DNA from 3 places in the Lysinibacillus sp. FSL L8-0312 genome. Region 1 is predicted to be linked to each of the others. Evidence: a T-box and tRNA genes for the amino acid it is inferred to sense, from the RefSeq annotation. Region 1 holds a T-box; the other regions hold tRNA genes.
What was found. The T-box of region 1 lies ahead of alaS (alanine--tRNA ligase). A T-box ahead of a tRNA ligase gene usually reads a tRNA of that ligase, here a tRNA-Ala.
Positions count from the first base shown of each region.

Region 2: it encodes a tRNA-Ala, which carries the amino acid that the T-box ahead of alaS (alanine--tRNA ligase) is inferred to sense. The anticodon was not compared.
Region 3: it encodes a tRNA-Ala, which carries the amino acid that the T-box ahead of alaS (alanine--tRNA ligase) is inferred to sense. The anticodon was not compared.

Region 1 is NZ_JBBOOV010000001.1:1,733,017-1,738,297, reverse strand. It holds gene MHI22_RS08875 (magnesium transporter CorA family protein) at 50-1,015, shown strand; T-box leader at 1,083-1,300, shown strand; gene alaS (alanine--tRNA ligase) at 1,415-4,075, shown strand; gene MHI22_RS08865 (IreB family regulatory phosphoprotein) at 4,232-4,498, shown strand; gene ruvX (Holliday junction resolvase RuvX) at 4,501-4,917, shown strand; gene MHI22_RS08855 (DUF1292 domain-containing protein) at 4,937-5,245, shown strand.
Region 2 is NZ_JBBOOV010000001.1:2,155,669-2,160,949, reverse strand. It holds rRNA gene MHI22_RS10955 (23S ribosomal RNA) at 1-1,296, shown strand, start outside; rRNA gene rrf (5S ribosomal RNA) at 1,487-1,602, shown strand; tRNA gene MHI22_RS10945 (tRNA-Val) at 1,613-1,688, shown strand; tRNA gene MHI22_RS10940 (tRNA-Thr) at 1,692-1,767, shown strand; tRNA gene MHI22_RS10935 (tRNA-Lys) at 1,776-1,851, shown strand; tRNA gene MHI22_RS10930 (tRNA-Leu) at 1,869-1,953, shown strand; tRNA gene MHI22_RS10925 (tRNA-Gly) at 1,989-2,063, shown strand; tRNA gene MHI22_RS10920 (tRNA-Leu) at 2,069-2,157, shown strand; tRNA gene MHI22_RS10915 (tRNA-Arg) at 2,166-2,242, shown strand; tRNA gene MHI22_RS10910 (tRNA-Pro) at 2,250-2,326, shown strand; tRNA gene MHI22_RS10905 (tRNA-Ala) at 2,343-2,418, shown strand; tRNA gene MHI22_RS10900 (tRNA-Met) at 2,446-2,519, shown strand; tRNA gene MHI22_RS10895 (tRNA-Ile) at 2,527-2,603, shown strand; tRNA gene MHI22_RS10890 (tRNA-Ser) at 2,619-2,711, shown strand; tRNA gene MHI22_RS10885 (tRNA-Met) at 2,765-2,839, shown strand; tRNA gene MHI22_RS10880 (tRNA-Asp) at 2,843-2,918, shown strand; tRNA gene MHI22_RS10875 (tRNA-Phe) at 2,976-3,051, shown strand; tRNA gene MHI22_RS10870 (tRNA-Gly) at 3,057-3,130, shown strand; tRNA gene MHI22_RS10865 (tRNA-Ile) at 3,132-3,205, shown strand; tRNA gene MHI22_RS10860 (tRNA-Asn) at 3,213-3,289, shown strand; tRNA gene MHI22_RS10855 (tRNA-Ser) at 3,299-3,389, shown strand; tRNA gene MHI22_RS10850 (tRNA-Glu) at 3,392-3,463, shown strand; gene MHI22_RS10845 (VOC family protein) at 3,524-3,940, opposite strand; gene nadA (quinolinate synthase NadA) at 4,138-5,241, opposite strand; gene nadC (carboxylating nicotinate-nucleotide diphosphorylase) at 5,228-5,281, opposite strand, start outside.
Region 3 is NZ_JBBOOV010000001.1:3,470,091-3,475,371, forward strand. It holds rRNA gene MHI22_RS17405 (23S ribosomal RNA) at 1-743, shown strand, start outside; rRNA gene rrf (5S ribosomal RNA) at 810-925, shown strand; tRNA gene MHI22_RS17415 (tRNA-Val) at 937-1,012, shown strand; tRNA gene MHI22_RS17420 (tRNA-Met) at 1,039-1,113, shown strand; tRNA gene MHI22_RS17425 (tRNA-Asp) at 1,117-1,192, shown strand; tRNA gene MHI22_RS17430 (tRNA-Thr) at 1,203-1,278, shown strand; tRNA gene MHI22_RS17435 (tRNA-Tyr) at 1,286-1,369, shown strand; tRNA gene MHI22_RS17440 (tRNA-Trp) at 1,374-1,447, shown strand; tRNA gene MHI22_RS17445 (tRNA-His) at 1,495-1,570, shown strand; tRNA gene MHI22_RS17450 (tRNA-Gln) at 1,580-1,654, shown strand; tRNA gene MHI22_RS17455 (tRNA-Lys) at 1,669-1,741, shown strand; tRNA gene MHI22_RS17460 (tRNA-Arg) at 1,761-1,837, shown strand; tRNA gene MHI22_RS17465 (tRNA-Pro) at 1,853-1,929, shown strand; tRNA gene MHI22_RS17470 (tRNA-Ala) at 1,945-2,020, shown strand; tRNA gene MHI22_RS17475 (tRNA-Ser) at 2,034-2,126, shown strand; tRNA gene MHI22_RS17480 (tRNA-Phe) at 2,131-2,206, shown strand; tRNA gene MHI22_RS17485 (tRNA-Gly) at 2,213-2,286, shown strand; tRNA gene MHI22_RS17490 (tRNA-Ile) at 2,291-2,364, shown strand; tRNA gene MHI22_RS17495 (tRNA-Asn) at 2,372-2,448, shown strand; tRNA gene MHI22_RS17500 (tRNA-Glu) at 2,450-2,521, shown strand; gene MHI22_RS17505 (nitric oxide synthase oxygenase) at 2,840-3,886, shown strand; gene MHI22_RS17510 (hypothetical protein) at 3,912-4,442, shown strand; gene MHI22_RS17515 (CynX/NimT family MFS transporter) at 4,509-5,281, opposite strand, start outside.

The DNA.
Region 1 (5,281 bases):
AAGGATGACCTTTTGTTTCCCTCAATAACAAAACATGAGGTGAAGTGCAATGATTAAAATCCACTATTTTAATAGCAGCAACAAGACAGTCCAACATGATTTCAACATGAAGGATTTACAACTACCTATTCATAATGAAGATTTATTATGGGTAGATTTATATGCGTATAGTTATAATGAATTGAATAATATAGCAGATGTATTTGGCTTTCATCCATTAGCAGTTGAAGATTGCTTACATGAAGGCTCCCGTCCGAAAATGGACAATTATGGCGATTATAAATTTTTTGTTTTCCATGCACCCATTTATAATGAAAAAAGTAATAATGAAATTACAACCGTTGAGCTCAATATTTTTATGGGTCCAAACTATGTTGTCACTGTACACAAACGGAAATTGCAATGGCTAGGTCACATGGAAAATGTTTGTGTTAATCGTTCCGAATATATGGAAAAGGGTACTGATTTTTTATTGCATACCATTATAGATGGCATTACAGATGAATATTTTCCAGTATTAGAGCGAATTCGAACTCGCATAGATGAACTAGAAGAAGAAATTTATGAGTATCAACCTAAAGTAGTGACTGAGGAATTTCTTGCACTAAAGCGGGCCATTATTTTAATTCGCCAGGCCATCATGCCGCAAAGAAGAATTTTTTCAACAATCAATGGTCAGTGGAAATTTGAGATACAGGAAGAAAATATCCCGTTCTATAAAGATTTAAATGACCATCTAGAACGTATTGTTGACTCTACAGAGACATACCGCGATTTAGTTAACAGTACGCTCGACACATATTTTTCAATTAATAGTGGTAAATCCATTGAAAAGCTGAATTTACTAACAGTTATTTCTACAATAATGTTACCATTATCTGTGATCACTAGCTTTTTTGGTATGAATGTGCCGTTACCTTATCAGGATTCACCTATTGCAACGATTGCAATCAGTGCTTTTCTAGTGCTCTTTACTTGGGGTATGTGGGTATATTTTAAAAAAATGATTGCTTAGATAGCATTAGTCATAGTAGTACTAATTGACAGCACAATAGATTTTTTTTATAATTTCGTTAGAAAAAGTAAAAACGATGATGGAAAAAGTACGTATTTGTGCGTGTACAAGAAAGGGATTTCTAGGCTGGAAAAATCCTCACGACAGCAAATGCCGAAAGCTACTCCAGAGTGCAGCTAATCCCTGCCGTTCACTGACGTTACAAGTGCTAAAGAGGTAAGTAAGCATTTTTTACTTACAACTAGGGTGGTACCGCGAGACAAATGACAAGTCCTCGTCCCTTTTTTGGGGATGAGGGCTTTTTTTATTTTCTTCGATAGTACTCTCCAAAGTGTAATTCATGTAGATCGCAGGATTCTTATCGTGATTTTACAATATAAAATAGGAGGAATTTATCCAATGAAAGCAGTAGATATTCGCCGTATGTATTTGGAATTTTTTAAAGAAAAGGGACATCATCATGAGCCATCAGCGCCACTTGTGCCAATAAATGACCCATCACTACTATGGATTAACTCAGGTGTTGCCACTCTTAAACCATATTTTGATGGTCGTGTTATTCCTGACAATCCACGTATTACGAATGCACAAAAATCGATTCGTACCAATGATATTGAGAACGTTGGGAAAACAGCTCGTCACCATACATTCTTTGAAATGTTAGGAAACTTCTCCATTGGTGACTACTTCAAAAAAGAAGCAATCCATTATGCTTGGGAGTTTTTAACGGATAAAAAATGGATGGGCTTTGATCCAGCGTTATTATCTATCACAATTCACCCTGAAGATCAGGAAGCATATGATGTTTGGCATCAAGAAATCGGTATTCCTGAAGAGCGTTTAATCCGTTTAGAAGGAAACTTCTGGGATATTGGAGAAGGTCCATCTGGTCCTAACTCAGAGATTTTTTATGATCGTGGTGTAGAATATGGCTCAGATGAAAATGATCCTGAAATGTATCCAGGTGGGGAGAACGAACGTTATCTCGAAATTTGGAACCTTGTGTTCTCGCAATTCAACCATAATCCTGATGGTACATACACACCCCTACCAAAGCAAAATATTGATACAGGTATGGGCTTAGAGCGTATTGTATCTGTTGTTCAAAATGTACCAACAAACTTCGATACAGATTTATTCATGCCAATCATTGAAAAAATCGAGGAATTTGCCAACCGTAAATATAAGCGTCCTAGCGAAGTAGATTTAAATGAAATTTTCGGCTCAGAAGAGGATATTAATACACCGTTTAAAGTTATTGCAGACCATATTCGTACAGTAGCTTTTGCCATTGGCGATGGTGCTCTTCCTTCAAACGAAGGACGTGGTTATGTATTGCGTCGTTTATTACGCCGTGCTGTTCGTTATGCTAAACAAATTGGCATTGAGAAGCCATTTATGTTTGAACTGGTACCAACTGTAGGGAAAATCATGGAAGACTTCTATCCAGAAGTAACGGAGAAATGTGAATTTATTCAACGTGTCATTAAAAATGAAGAAATTCGTTTCCATGAAACATTGGACGGTGGTTTAGCAATCTTTAATGCAGTAGTGGAATCGCAAAAAACAGCTGGCCACGATTATATTCCTGGTGCAGATGCCTTCCGTTTATACGATACGTATGGCTTCCCAATCGAATTAACAGAGGAATATGCAGAAGAAGTGGGCATGAAGGTTGATCATGAGGGCTTCGAGGCAGCGATGGAAGAACAGCGTGAACGTGCTCGTGCAGCTCGTCAAGATGTTGATTCTATGCAAGTACAAAATGAAGTATTAGCAAACTTAACAGTTGCAAGTGAATTTGTTGGCTATGATACGTTAACGGTTTCTACTGAAATCGCTGCAATGATCGTCAATGGTCAAGTAGCAAAAGTTGCTTCTGAAGGACAAGAAGCATTCGTTATTTTAGCGAAGACACCATTCTATGCAGAAATGGGTGGTCAAATTGCTGATAGCGGTACCATTTCAAATGATCGTTTTACGGCTATCGTAAAAGATGTTCAAAAAGCACCGAATGGTCAACCGCTTCATACAGTAGTAGTTGAATCTGGTGAAATGCATGTAGAAGATGCAGTGCAAGCAGTGGTCAATCGTGATGACCGTAATTTAATTATTAAAAACCATACAGCGACACATATTATGCAACGTGCATTAAAAGATGTGCTAGGCGATCATGTTAATCAAGCTGGTTCATATGTAGGTCCTGACCGATTACGTTTTGACTTCTCTCATTTTGGTCAAGTTACAAAAGAAGAATTACAGCAAATCGAGCGTATTGTAAATGAGAAAGTGTGGGATGATATAGAGGTCGTTATTGAAGAAAAAGGCATTGACGAAGCGAAAGCGATGGGTGCAATGGCATTGTTCGGTGAAAAATATGGCGATGTAGTTCGTGTCGTATCAATAGGAGATTATTCGATTGAGTTATGTGGTGGTATCCATGTCAAACGTTCTTCTGAAATTGGCTTCTTCAAAATTGTTTCAGAAGGTGGTATTGGTGCAGGTACTCGCCGTATTGAAGCTGTGACAGGTAAGGTTGCCTATGAAGCAGTAAAAGAGGAAGAAGCTTTATTAAATGAGGCAGCAGCATTATTAAAAGCAAACCCTAAAGATATCGTGACAAAAGTGCAGGCATTGCAGGCTGACTATAAAGAGTTACAACGAGAAAATGAAGCCTTATCCCAAAAAATCGCAAATGCACAGGCAGGAGCTATCGTTGATGCAGCACAAACAATTGGTGATGTGACAGTTCTATCGACAAAAGTAGAGGCGAAGGATAATAATCAACTGCGTCAAATGATGGACGACTTAAAAGTGAAAATGCCAAAAGCAGTTATTGTTCTTGGAGCGGTTGATGGCGAAAAAGTTATGTTATGCGCTGGGGTTTCCAAAGAATTAGTTGGTGGTAATTACCATGCGGGGAATATTGTGAAAATGGTTGCAGAAGCTTGTGGCGGTAAAGGTGGCGGTCGCCCAGATATGGCGATGGCAGGTGCAAAGGATGCCTCAAAACTTGAAGAAGCATTAGTTTCTGTGTATGATTATATTAAATCCATTTAACTTCTTTCAACGAAAAGAAGTGAAAGCCTCTGGCTGATTCCGAACGTAATTATGCCGAGGTATAATTGATAATACGCCAAAACATGTTATAATAAAGAGAAATTGGAGATGAGCTTGTCTGCACATCTCCTTATTTCTGAAAGCGAGGTGCTGGTCATGAGTTCATTTGATCAAACGATGAAATTTAATTTTCCAGAAGAATCAATGGAACAGGAAGTCAAGCAAGTAATGTTGAAAGTACATTCTTCATTAGAGGAAAAGGGATATAACCCTATCAATCAGATTGTTGGTTACTTACTTTCTGGTGATCCGGCGTATATTCCTCGCCATCAGGATGCTCGTAATTTAATTCGCAAGCTTGAGCGTGACGAAATTCTAGAGGAGCTTGTTAAATTTTATATTAAAAAGAATAACGAGGACTAGAAATGAGAATTATGGGATTAGACGTTGGGTCGAAAACTGTTGGGGTTGCTGTTAGTGATGCACTCGGGTGGACTGCCCAAGGTATTGAAACCGTAAAAATTGATGAGGCTAACGGAGAGTTCGGTATTGACCGCATCGCCGAGCTAGTAAAGGAATATGCTATAACAGAATTTGTTGTAGGATATCCGAAAAACATGAATAATACGGTAGGACCGCGTGGAGAAGCATCTGAGGACTATAAAAAGTTGTTGGAAGAAACATTTTCACTACCGGTTAAGTTATGGGATGAACGTTTAACGACGATGGCTGCAGAACGTATGCTAATCGAAGCGGACGTGAGTCGCAAAAAGCGCAAGCAGGTCATTGATAAAATGGCGGCTGTGATGATTTTACAAGGCTACTTAGATAGCAAAAATTAATTGATGAGGTGACTTAGGCATGACACACGAGCATAACCATGAAGAAGAACTACATGTTCAACACATTACAGTGATTGACGAAAACGGAAACGAACAGCTTTGTGAAGTGATTCACGTTCATGAATCTCCAGAGTTTGGCAAATCATATGTGTTTTACTCAATGGTAGGCGCAGAAGAAGATGAAGATGGCTCAGTTGAAATCTTCGTATCTTCATTTGTACCATCTGAAAATGGTGAAGATGGTGAATTAACGCCAATCGAAACTGAAGCAGAGTGGGATATGGTAGAGGACGTTTTAAATGCTTTAGAGGATGAAAACGAAGAATAATCTTCTAACTCAAAGCTTGGAACAAGGATCGCAGCT
Region 2 (5,281 bases), 420 kb from region 1:
GGTGAGAGGTGCCCGTACCGCAAACCGACACAGGTAGTCGAGGAGAGAATCCTAAGGTGTGCGAGAGAACTCTCGTTAAGGAACTCGGCAAAATGACCCCGTAACTTCGGGAGAAGGGGTGCTCTTGAGCGTGCAAGCGCATGAGAGCCGCAGTGAATAGGCCCAGGCGACTGTTTAGCAAAAACACAGGTCTCTGCAAAACCGTAAGGTGACGTATAGGGGCTGACGCCTGCCCGGTGCTGGAAGGTTAAGAGGAGTGGTTAGCGCAAGCGAAGCTGCGAATTGAAGCCCCAGTAAACGGCGGCCGTAACTATAACGGTCCTAAGGTAGCGAAATTCCTTGTCGGGTAAGTTCCGACCCGCACGAAAGGCGTAACGATCTGGGCACTGTCTCAACGAGAGACTCGGTGAAATTATAGTACCTGTGAAGATGCAGGTTACCCGCGACAGGACGGAAAGACCCCGTGGAGCTTTACTGTAGCCTGATATTGAATTTTGGTACAACTTGTACAGGATAGGTAGGAGCCAGAGATCTCGGAGCGCCAGCTTCGAAGGAGGCGTCGGTGGGATACTACCCTGGTTGTATTGAAATTCTAACCCATGCCCCTTAGCGGGGCAGGAGACAGTGTCAGGCGGACAGTTTGACTGGGGCGGTCGCCTCCTAAAAGGTAACGGAGGCGCCCAAAGGTTCCCTCAGAATGGTTGGAAATCATTCGTAGAGTGTAAAGGCACAAGGGAGCTTGACTGCGAGACCTACAAGTCGAGCAGGGTCGAAAGACGGGCTTAGTGATCCGGTGGTTCCGCATGGAAGGGCCATCGCTCAACGGATAAAAGCTACCCCGGGGATAACAGGCTTATCTCCCCCAAGAGTCCACATCGACGGGGAGGTTTGGCACCTCGATGTCGGCTCATCGCATCCTGGGGCTGTAGTCGGTCCCAAGGGTTGGGCTGTTCGCCCATTAAAGCGGTACGCGAGCTGGGTTCAGAACGTCGTGAGACAGTTCGGTCCCTATCCGTCGTGGGCGTAGGAAATTTGAGAGGAGCTGTCCTTAGTACGAGAGGACCGGGATGGACACACCGCTGGTGTACCAGTTGTCTTGCCAAAGGCATCGCTGGGTAGCTATGTGTGGACGGGATAAGTGCTGAAAGCATCTAAGCATGAAGCCCCCCTCAAGATGAGATTTCCCATTACGCAAGTAAGTAAGATCCCTCAAAGACGATGAGGTAGATAGGTTCGAGGTGGAAGTGTGGTGACACATGGAGCTGACGAATACTAATCGATCGAGGACTTAACCAAAATGTTTGAACCATTCAATGAACCGTTTATCCAGTTTTGAAAGAACAAAACTTTCAATAAAAAAAGAGCTTCAAGACACAAGTAGAACAAGGAAGCAAACGAGTGATTGAAGGAGCGTACTTCTGTACGTGACTGATTGAACGAGAGCAGCTGACGCAGTAATACGCCGTGTATTGAAGGTCGACCATAGTCTAGTGATGATGGCAAAGAGGTCACACCCGTTCCCATACCGAACACGGAAGTTAAGCTCTTTAGCGCCGATGGTAGTTGGGGGCTTCCCCCTGTGAGAGTAGGACGTCGCTAGGCATAATACCCAGGAGGATTAGCTCAGCTGGGAGAGCATCTGCCTTACAAGCAGAGGGTCGGCGGTTCGAGCCCGTCATCCTCCACCATATGCCGGTTTAGCTCAGCAGGTAGAGCAACTGACTTGTAATCAGTAGGTCGTGGGTTCGATTCCTATAGCCGGCACCATTTTTTTAGAGCCATTAGCTCAGTTGGTAGAGCATCTGACTTTTAATCAGAGGGTCGAAGGTTCGAGTCCTTCATGGCTCACCATTTTTAAATAATAATAAGCGGGTGTGGCGGAATTGGCAGACGCACTAGACTTAGGATCTAGCGCCGCAAGGCGTGGGGGTTCGACTCCCTTCACCCGCACCATTATTTCATTGCCAGATAAAAAAACTTATGCACATGCGGAAGTAGTTCAGTGGTAGAACACCACCTTGCCAAGGTGGGGGTCGCGAGTTCGAACCTCGTCTTCCGCTCCAAATGTGCCGGGGTGGCGGAACTGGCAGACGCACAGGACTTAAAATCCTGCGGTAGGTGACTACCGTACCGGTTCGATTCCGGTCCTCGGCACCATTTTTAATGCGCCCGTAGCTCAATTGGATAGAGCGTCTGACTACGGATCAGAAGGTTATGGGTTCGACTCCTGTCGGGCGCGCCAAAAAGAACGGGAAGTAGCTCAGCTTGGTAGAGCACTTGGTTTGGGACCAAGGGGTCGCAGGTTCGAATCCTGTCTTCCCGACCATTTCCAAAGAAATTATGGGGCCTTAGCTCAGCTGGGAGAGCGCCTGCCTTGCACGCAGGAGGTCAGCGGTTCGATCCCGCTAGGCTCCACCATAATAAATTAACCAGTATAAAGATCCTGGCGGCGTAGCTCAGCTGGCTAGAGCGTACGGTTCATACCCGTAAGGTCGGGGGTTCGATCCCCTCTGCCGCCATCTTAAAGGACCTTTAGCTCAGTTGGTTAGAGCAGACGGCTCATAACCGTCCGGTCGCAGGTTCGAGTCCTGCAAGGTCCACCATTTATATATTGCAACGGAGGTATACCCAAGTCTGGCTGAAGGGATCGGTCTTGAAAACCGACAGGCGGGTAACACCGCGCGGGGGTTCGAATCCCTCTACCTCCTCCAGTTTTAAATCTTTATAAATGGTGCTTTAAAAACTCGAAACCGTATAAAATTATCGCGGGGTGGAGCAGTGGTAGCTCGTCGGGCTCATAACCCGAAGGTCGTTGGTTCAAATCCGGCCCCCGCAACCAAATGGTCCCGTGGTGTAGCGGTTAACATGCCTGCCTGTCACGCAGGAGATCGCCGGTTCGATCCCGGTCGGGACCGCCATTATTTTCATAAGAAGATATGAAAAGCAAAAGAAAATAAGCTTAGCATGGACGAAATGGGTCAGTAGCTCAGTTGGTAGAGCATTAGATTGAAGCTCTAAGTGTCGGCGGTTCGATTCCGTCCTGACCCACCATTTATGCGGGTGTAGTTTAATGGTAAAACCTCAGCCTTCCAAGCTGATGTCGTGGGTTCGATTCCCATCACCCGCTCCAAGGGCCTATAGCTCAGCTGGTTAGAGCGCACGCCTGATAAGCGTGAGGTCGATGGTTCGAGTCCATTTAGGCCCATCATTATTCCGAAGTAGCTCAGTTGGTAGTAGCACCTGACTGTTAATCAGGTTGTCGCAGGTTCGAGTCCTGCCTTCGGAGCCATTTTTATGTGGGGAAGTACTCAAGAGGCTGAAGAGGCGCCCCTGCTAAGGGTGTAGGTCGGGTAACCGGCGCGAGGGTTCAAATCCCTCCTTCTCCGCCATTGGCCCGTTGGTCAAGTGGTTAAGACACCGCCCTTTCACGGCGGTAACACGGGTTCGAATCCCGTACGGGTCATACTAAAAAACAGTAGATGCACACGCATCTACTGTTTTTTCATATTCATAGATATAAATATTACTCTTGATTCAATGCATTTTCATCCATATAAACTACTTCCCAGATATGCCCATCTACATCCTGAAATCCCCAGCCATACATAAACCCATGATCTTGGGGTTCACTATAAGATTTACCACCGGAGACCAGTGCCTTATTTACTAATTGATCTACTTGCTCTCGATTTTCAGCAGATAGACATAAAATTGCTTCTGCAGACGTAGCAGTATTTGTAATTTCCTTCTTACTAAACCCTTTGAATCGTTCTTCCACCATCATTAATGCGAAGATATTTTCACTAATAATCATTGAGGCTGTAGTCTCATCGCTAAATTGTTGATTGAACTCAAAGCCTAGTTCCTTAAAGAAGTTGATGGATTTGTTTAGATCTTTCACTGGTAAATTGATAAAAATATTTTTCGATTGAAAAGCCATTTATTTTCACCTCCAAATCGACAGTAGCATAGAGCATAAAGCCATGTCAATTTTAGCAATAGATGGATATTCTTTGATTGGATCGATGATGATGCATTTGAAAATGGCAGTTGTTTAAGCTATTCAAAATAGATGTTATATGAACATAAAAAGCAGAGACGTTTTTTTACACCATCTCTGCTTTTAAAGCAACCTAATTATCCTCGTGCTAGCATTCTTTCGAGAGAGCTAAGTGCTTCAGCTGTAGTATATTCATCTACTTGGATACGGTTATGTGGTTGCCCCTGCTCAATACTTTCTAAGCTCCACAACAGATGGGGAAGGTCAATGCGATTCATTGTTAAGCAAGGACAAAAATTTTCATTTAAAGAGATAATATGTTTATCTGGATGCTGCTTCATTATGCGATTGACAAGATTCATTTCTGTTCCAATAGCCCATGCCGATCCGCTTGGTGCACGATTGATTGTCTCAATGATGTATTTTGTGGAACCTGCATCATCAGCAGCTGCTACAACTTCACGACTGCATTCAGGGTGAACAATAATTTGCATAGTTGGATGTTCTTTGCGAACGACCTCCGTATGGTGAACCGTAAATCCTTCATGTACAGAGCAATGACCTTTCCATAGAATAACCTGAATGTTCTCAAGCGGCTCATTTGTTTCAAGTATATTCTTATGGGGATTCCAAACAGCCATATTTTTAAGTGGAATACCTAAATCATAGGCAGTATTTCTTCCTAAATGTTGGTCAGGTAAAAAGAAAATACGCTGTTTTTGTGTAAATGCCCATTGAACAAGCTCCTTAGCATTCGATGAAGTGACACAGGCACCACCATGTCTTCCCGTAAAGGCTTTAATGGCAGCAGTTGAATTGACATAAGTTAGCGGGATAATTGTATCACCAAAGAGTTGCTGAAGAATCGGCCATGCTTGTTCTGTTTGATAAATATCAGCCATATCAGCCATTGAACAACCTGCACGCATATCTGGTAAATAGACATGTTGCTGCTTCGTTGTCAGCATATCAGCAGTTTCAGCCATAAAATGCACACCGCAAAATACGATATGCTCAGCTTCCTTGTTTGCGGCAGATAATTGAGCTAACTGTAGGGAATCACCAGTTGCATCTGCAAATTGAATGACTTCATCTTTTTGATAATGATGTCCTGGTATAAATAGTTTAGATCCTAATTTTTGCTTTATTGATAAAATACGAGATTCCATTTCCTTTACGGATAATGCCCGGTAATGCTCTGGAAGTAGTGTCGTTTGTTGTAATAAACTAGTTATGGACAAGGGAATGATCTCCTTTCATTTGAACGAGTGCACTAATGTC
Region 3 (5,281 bases), 1.7 Mb from region 1:
GAGGCGTCGGTGGGATACTACCCTGGTTGTATTGAAATTCTAACCCATGCCCCTTAGCGGGGCAGGAGACAGTGTCAGGCGGACAGTTTGACTGGGGCGGTCGCCTCCTAAAAGGTAACGGAGGCGCCCAAAGGTTCCCTCAGAATGGTTGGAAATCATTCGTAGAGTGTAAAGGCACAAGGGAGCTTGACTGCGAGACCTACAAGTCGAGCAGGGTCGAAAGACGGGCTTAGTGATCCGGTGGTTCCGCATGGAAGGGCCATCGCTCAACGGATAAAAGCTACCCCGGGGATAACAGGCTTATCTCCCCCAAGAGTCCACATCGACGGGGAGGTTTGGCACCTCGATGTCGGCTCATCGCATCCTGGGGCTGTAGTCGGTCCCAAGGGTTGGGCTGTTCGCCCATTAAAGCGGTACGCGAGCTGGGTTCAGAACGTCGTGAGACAGTTCGGTCCCTATCCGTCGTGGGCGTAGGAAATTTGAGAGGAGCTGTCCTTAGTACGAGAGGACCGGGATGGACACACCGCTGGTGTACCAGTTGTCTTGCCAAAGGCATCGCTGGGTAGCTATGTGTGGACGGGATAAGTGCTGAAAGCATCTAAGCATGAAGCCCCCCTCAAGATGAGATTTCCCATTACGCAAGTAAGTAAGATCCCTCAAAGACGATGAGGTAGATAGGTTCGAGGTGGAAGTGTGGTGACATATGGAGCTGACGAATACTAATCGATCGAGGACTTAACCAAAACGTTTGAAACATTCAATGAACCGTTTATCCAGTTTTGAAAGAACAACTCTTTCAACTGAATAAGTGAAGTGATGATGGCAAAGAGGCCACACCCGTTCCCATACCGAACACGGAAGTTAAGCTCTTTAGCGCCGATGGTAGTTGGGGGCTTCCCCCTGTGAGAGTAGGACATCGCTTCGCTTATTTTTCGTGGAGGATTAGCTCAGCTGGGAGAGCATCTGCCTTACAAGCAGAGGGTCGGCGGTTCGAGCCCGTCATCCTCCACCATTATTTTTAAAACAGTATAGTATTATCGCGGGGTGGAGCAGTGGTAGCTCGTCGGGCTCATAACCCGAAGGTCGTTGGTTCAAATCCAGCCCCCGCAACCAAATGGTCCCGTGGTGTAGCGGTTAACATGCCTGCCTGTCACGCAGGAGATCGCCGGTTCGATCCCGGTCGGGACCGCCATTTTTTTTTTGCCGGTGTAGCTCAGTTGGTAGAGCAACTGACTTGTAATCAGTAGGTCGTGGGTTCGACTCCTATCGCCGGCACCATTCCCTTGGAGGGGTAGCGAAGTGGCTAAACGCGGCGGACTGTAAATCCGCTCCTTAGGGTTCGGCGGTTCGAATCCGTCCCCCTCCACCATTTTAGGGGCATAGTTCAACGGTAGAATAGAGGTCTCCAAAACCTTTGGTGTGGGTTCGATTCCTACTGCCCCTGCCAGGTATTGAGGTACTCGTTCATATACAGCTGTTATAATTTATATAGTGGCGATTGTGGCGAAGTGGTTAACGCATCGGATTGTGGTTCCGACATTCGTGGGTTCGATTCCCATCAGTCGCCCCATTTTCAAATTGGGGTATAGCCAAGCGGTAAGGCAACGGATTTTGATTCCGTCATGCCTAGGTTCGAATCCTAGTACCCCAGCCATTTTTCTTTTTTACGAGCCATTAGCTCAGTTGGTAGAGCATCTGACTTTTAATCAGAGGGTCGAAGGTTCGAGTCCTTCATGGCTCATCGTTTTTTAATGAATATTGCGCCCGTAGCTCAATTGGATAGAGCGTCTGACTACGGATCAGAAGGTTATGGGTTCGACTCCTGTCGGGCGCGCCAATAAATTTATGTTTTCGGAATGTAGCTCAGCTTGGTAGAGCACTTGGTTTGGGACCAAGGGGTCGTAGGTTCGAATCCTGTCATTCCGACCATTTTTTATGATAAATGGGGCCTTAGCTCAGCTGGGAGAGCGCCTGCCTTGCACGCAGGAGGTCAGCGGTTCGATCCCGCTAGGCTCCACCAGTTCAATATTTTTGGAGGTATACCCAAGTCTGGCTGAAGGGATCGGTCTTGAAAACCGACAGGCGGGTAACACCGCGCGGGGGTTCGAATCCCTCTACCTCCTCCATTTTGGGTCAGTAGCTCAGTTGGTAGAGCATTAGATTGAAGCTCTAAGTGTCGGCGGTTCGATTCCGTCCTGACCCACCATTATTTGCGGGTGTAGTTTAATGGTAAAACCTCAGCCTTCCAAGCTGATGTCGTGAGTTCGATTCTCATCACCCGCTCCAAAATGGGCCTATAGCTCAGCTGGTTAGAGCGCACGCCTGATAAGCGTGAGGTCGATGGTTCGAGTCCATTTAGGCCCATCATTATTCCGAAGTAGCTCAGTTGGTAGTAGCACCTGACTGTTAATCAGGTTGTCGCAGGTTCGAGTCCTGCCTTCGGAGCCACGGCCCGTTGGTCAAGTGGTTAAGACACCGCCCTTTCACGGCGGTAACACGGGTTCGAATCCCGTACGGGTCATCAAGCATGTAGCACAAATATTGTGTTACATGCTTTTTCTTTTATCAATAAATGATACATTAGTAAAGAGTGAAAGCTACGAATCCGCTATCAATGGTTCAGTAGCTTTTTTACATGACTAATATTTTGTTTCTCCTTTCTATAAGATGTCGCCCACCTCTTTTCCTTCTTCATTCACAATATCTTCTAATCATGATTCGATTCATTATAAATTTGAACAAACTATTTCATATATGCAATATGTATGTTTTTTTATAGCTATTTTCGTGGTGCTTGTCGTTTTGTTCCTCTAATATGAGGATAAGTGGAGGAATCGAAATGAATATACAGGAGATCCAGCAATTTTTAAGTTTATATCAGACAGAACAAGATGAATCAGAGCGTTGGTTAGCGAATAGATTACAACAGATTAAGAATGCAGGTGAGTACGACCCAACAACAGAGGAGCTAGCTTTTGGTGCACGGGTGGCGTGGCGTAATAGTAACAAATGTATTGGTCGTCTGTTTTGGCAATCATTGCATGTAGTAGATGCACGTGCCGTTTTAGATGAACAGGATATTTTTCAAAAACTACTGGAGCATATCGATTATGCAACAAATAGTGGAAAAATCCGTCCAACAATAACAGTATTTGCTTCGAACAGAGTGCGTATATGGAATCATCAGCTAATTCGTTATGCAGGCTATGAAACGGAAGCTGGCGTTATTGGTGATGCACATTCTATTGTTTTTACTAAAGTATGTGAATCGTTAGGTTGGAAAAGTGAGAGGACACCATTCGATGTGTTACCTCTTGTTATACAAGTAGATGAGCGAGCTCCGCAGCTGTTTACAATTCCTGTAGAATATATTTTAGAGGTGCCAATTCGTCATCCAGAGTCAGTGGATGTAGAGAAATTAGGAATGAAATGGTATGCTGTACCCATAATTTCAAGTATGCGTTTTCAAATGGCAGGCATTGATTTCCAAGCCGCACCCTTTAATGGCTGGTATATGGGGACAGAAATCGGTGCACGTAATTTAGCAGATCATGACCGTTATAATATGCTACCAGCTATTGCGGAGGTTTTTAATCTTGATACAACCAAGCAAGCTTCACTTTGGCGTGATCGTGCATTAGTGGAACTTAATATTGCTGTCCTTCATTCTTTTAAAGAACAAGGCGTGAGCATTGTCGATCATCATACAGCTGCTCAGCAGTTTAAATTGTTTGAAGAAGCAGAGGAATCAGCAGGACGAGACGTTACAGGCAACTGGACATGGCTAATCCCACCACTTTCGCCCGCAACGACTCATATTTTCCATAAACCTTATGTCAATATTTATCATACACCCAATTATTTTTATCAAAAACCATGCTATTAACTGATTGTGGAGAGGACGAAACGCTATGTTGAATGAGCAAATTCCGAGTATCCCGTGGTTACAATTGACGACACCTTATGGAAGAGGAACGGCTATCCCTCAGCTGATTGAACAGGAGCAATATATAGAGCTAGCTGAGTTAGTGGAGCATCAAGGTACACTATGGCAGGTCACACCATGGGCTTTGCTTGTCCTTCTAAAAAAGCTTGCTAGCAAAAATACCGGGGATGTCTCTGTACAAGAAGTAGAGCTTTATTTAGCTGTGGCACATGCAATTTCTGAAGATTATCTAGACCCATCATATTCAGTTCAAACTATGCAGGAGCTGTTAGATGTCAAATATTTATGGATGGATCACGAAGAGAATGATGAGCTGGAATGGGAGGAGGAAACGCCAAAGGGTTATGAGCAGAAAGCTTTTGTAAGCTATTATTATTTTAGTTATATACTCTTACAAGAGGCTGTTCCTATTTTTGCAGCAGTTATAGCTCACAACAAAGAAACAGCAGACCGTCTTACTGAACTGCTAACCTTACTACAGCAATTGGACAAATAAAACGTCTATACCTATATAGAAGTAAAGCAGATGGGAAATATGAGCAGTTATCCCATCTGCTTTATTTTAATGGACATATTCGTCTTTAGAAGCTCTCATTGAGCAAAAGAAAAGAATGGTCGCCACAGCTACAAAGAGCCAACCAGCAATATTCCAGCCACCAAATAAATCATGTAAGTAGCCAAAAAGAATAGGGCCAATGGCGGCAAATAAATAACCTAATGATTGTGCAAAGCCTGATAAATCTGCTGCCTCAAATGCCGTGCGTGTACGAAGTGTAAAGAACATCATCGCTAAGGCAAATGAAGAACCTCCTGCTAAACCTAAAAGAATCATCCACAGTACCCCAAGACTTGTCCACTCCATGACAACTCCAGTAAAGCCTATTAAATAGAAGAATGTAAACATCACTACAAGAGGTCTTTGAGAAGCCATTTTACTTGCAATGATAGGCACAGCCAATGCCATTGGTACTTGTGAAAATTGCATGATAGAAAACATCCAACCAGCTTTGTCAGGAGCCAATCCCTGGGCGATGTAGATTTCGGGAATCCAAGCAGCAGTCGTATAAAATAATAAAGACTGTAATCCCATTGCACCTGTGACAGCCCAAGTAACAGGTGACTTCCATAAGGGTGTACTCGTCATTTTAGAGGTAGTGGCTGGCTCAGGTTTATTTGATTTCAATTGAGGTATCCAAATTAAAATCGTTACGACCACTAGTACAAGTGCAATGGACAGCGCTCCTTGCCAGCCAAATGATGAATTGGCTATAGGATAGCTAATACCTGCGCCAAGCCCAGCCGTTAAGTTCATCGACATAGTGAAAAATGCCATTA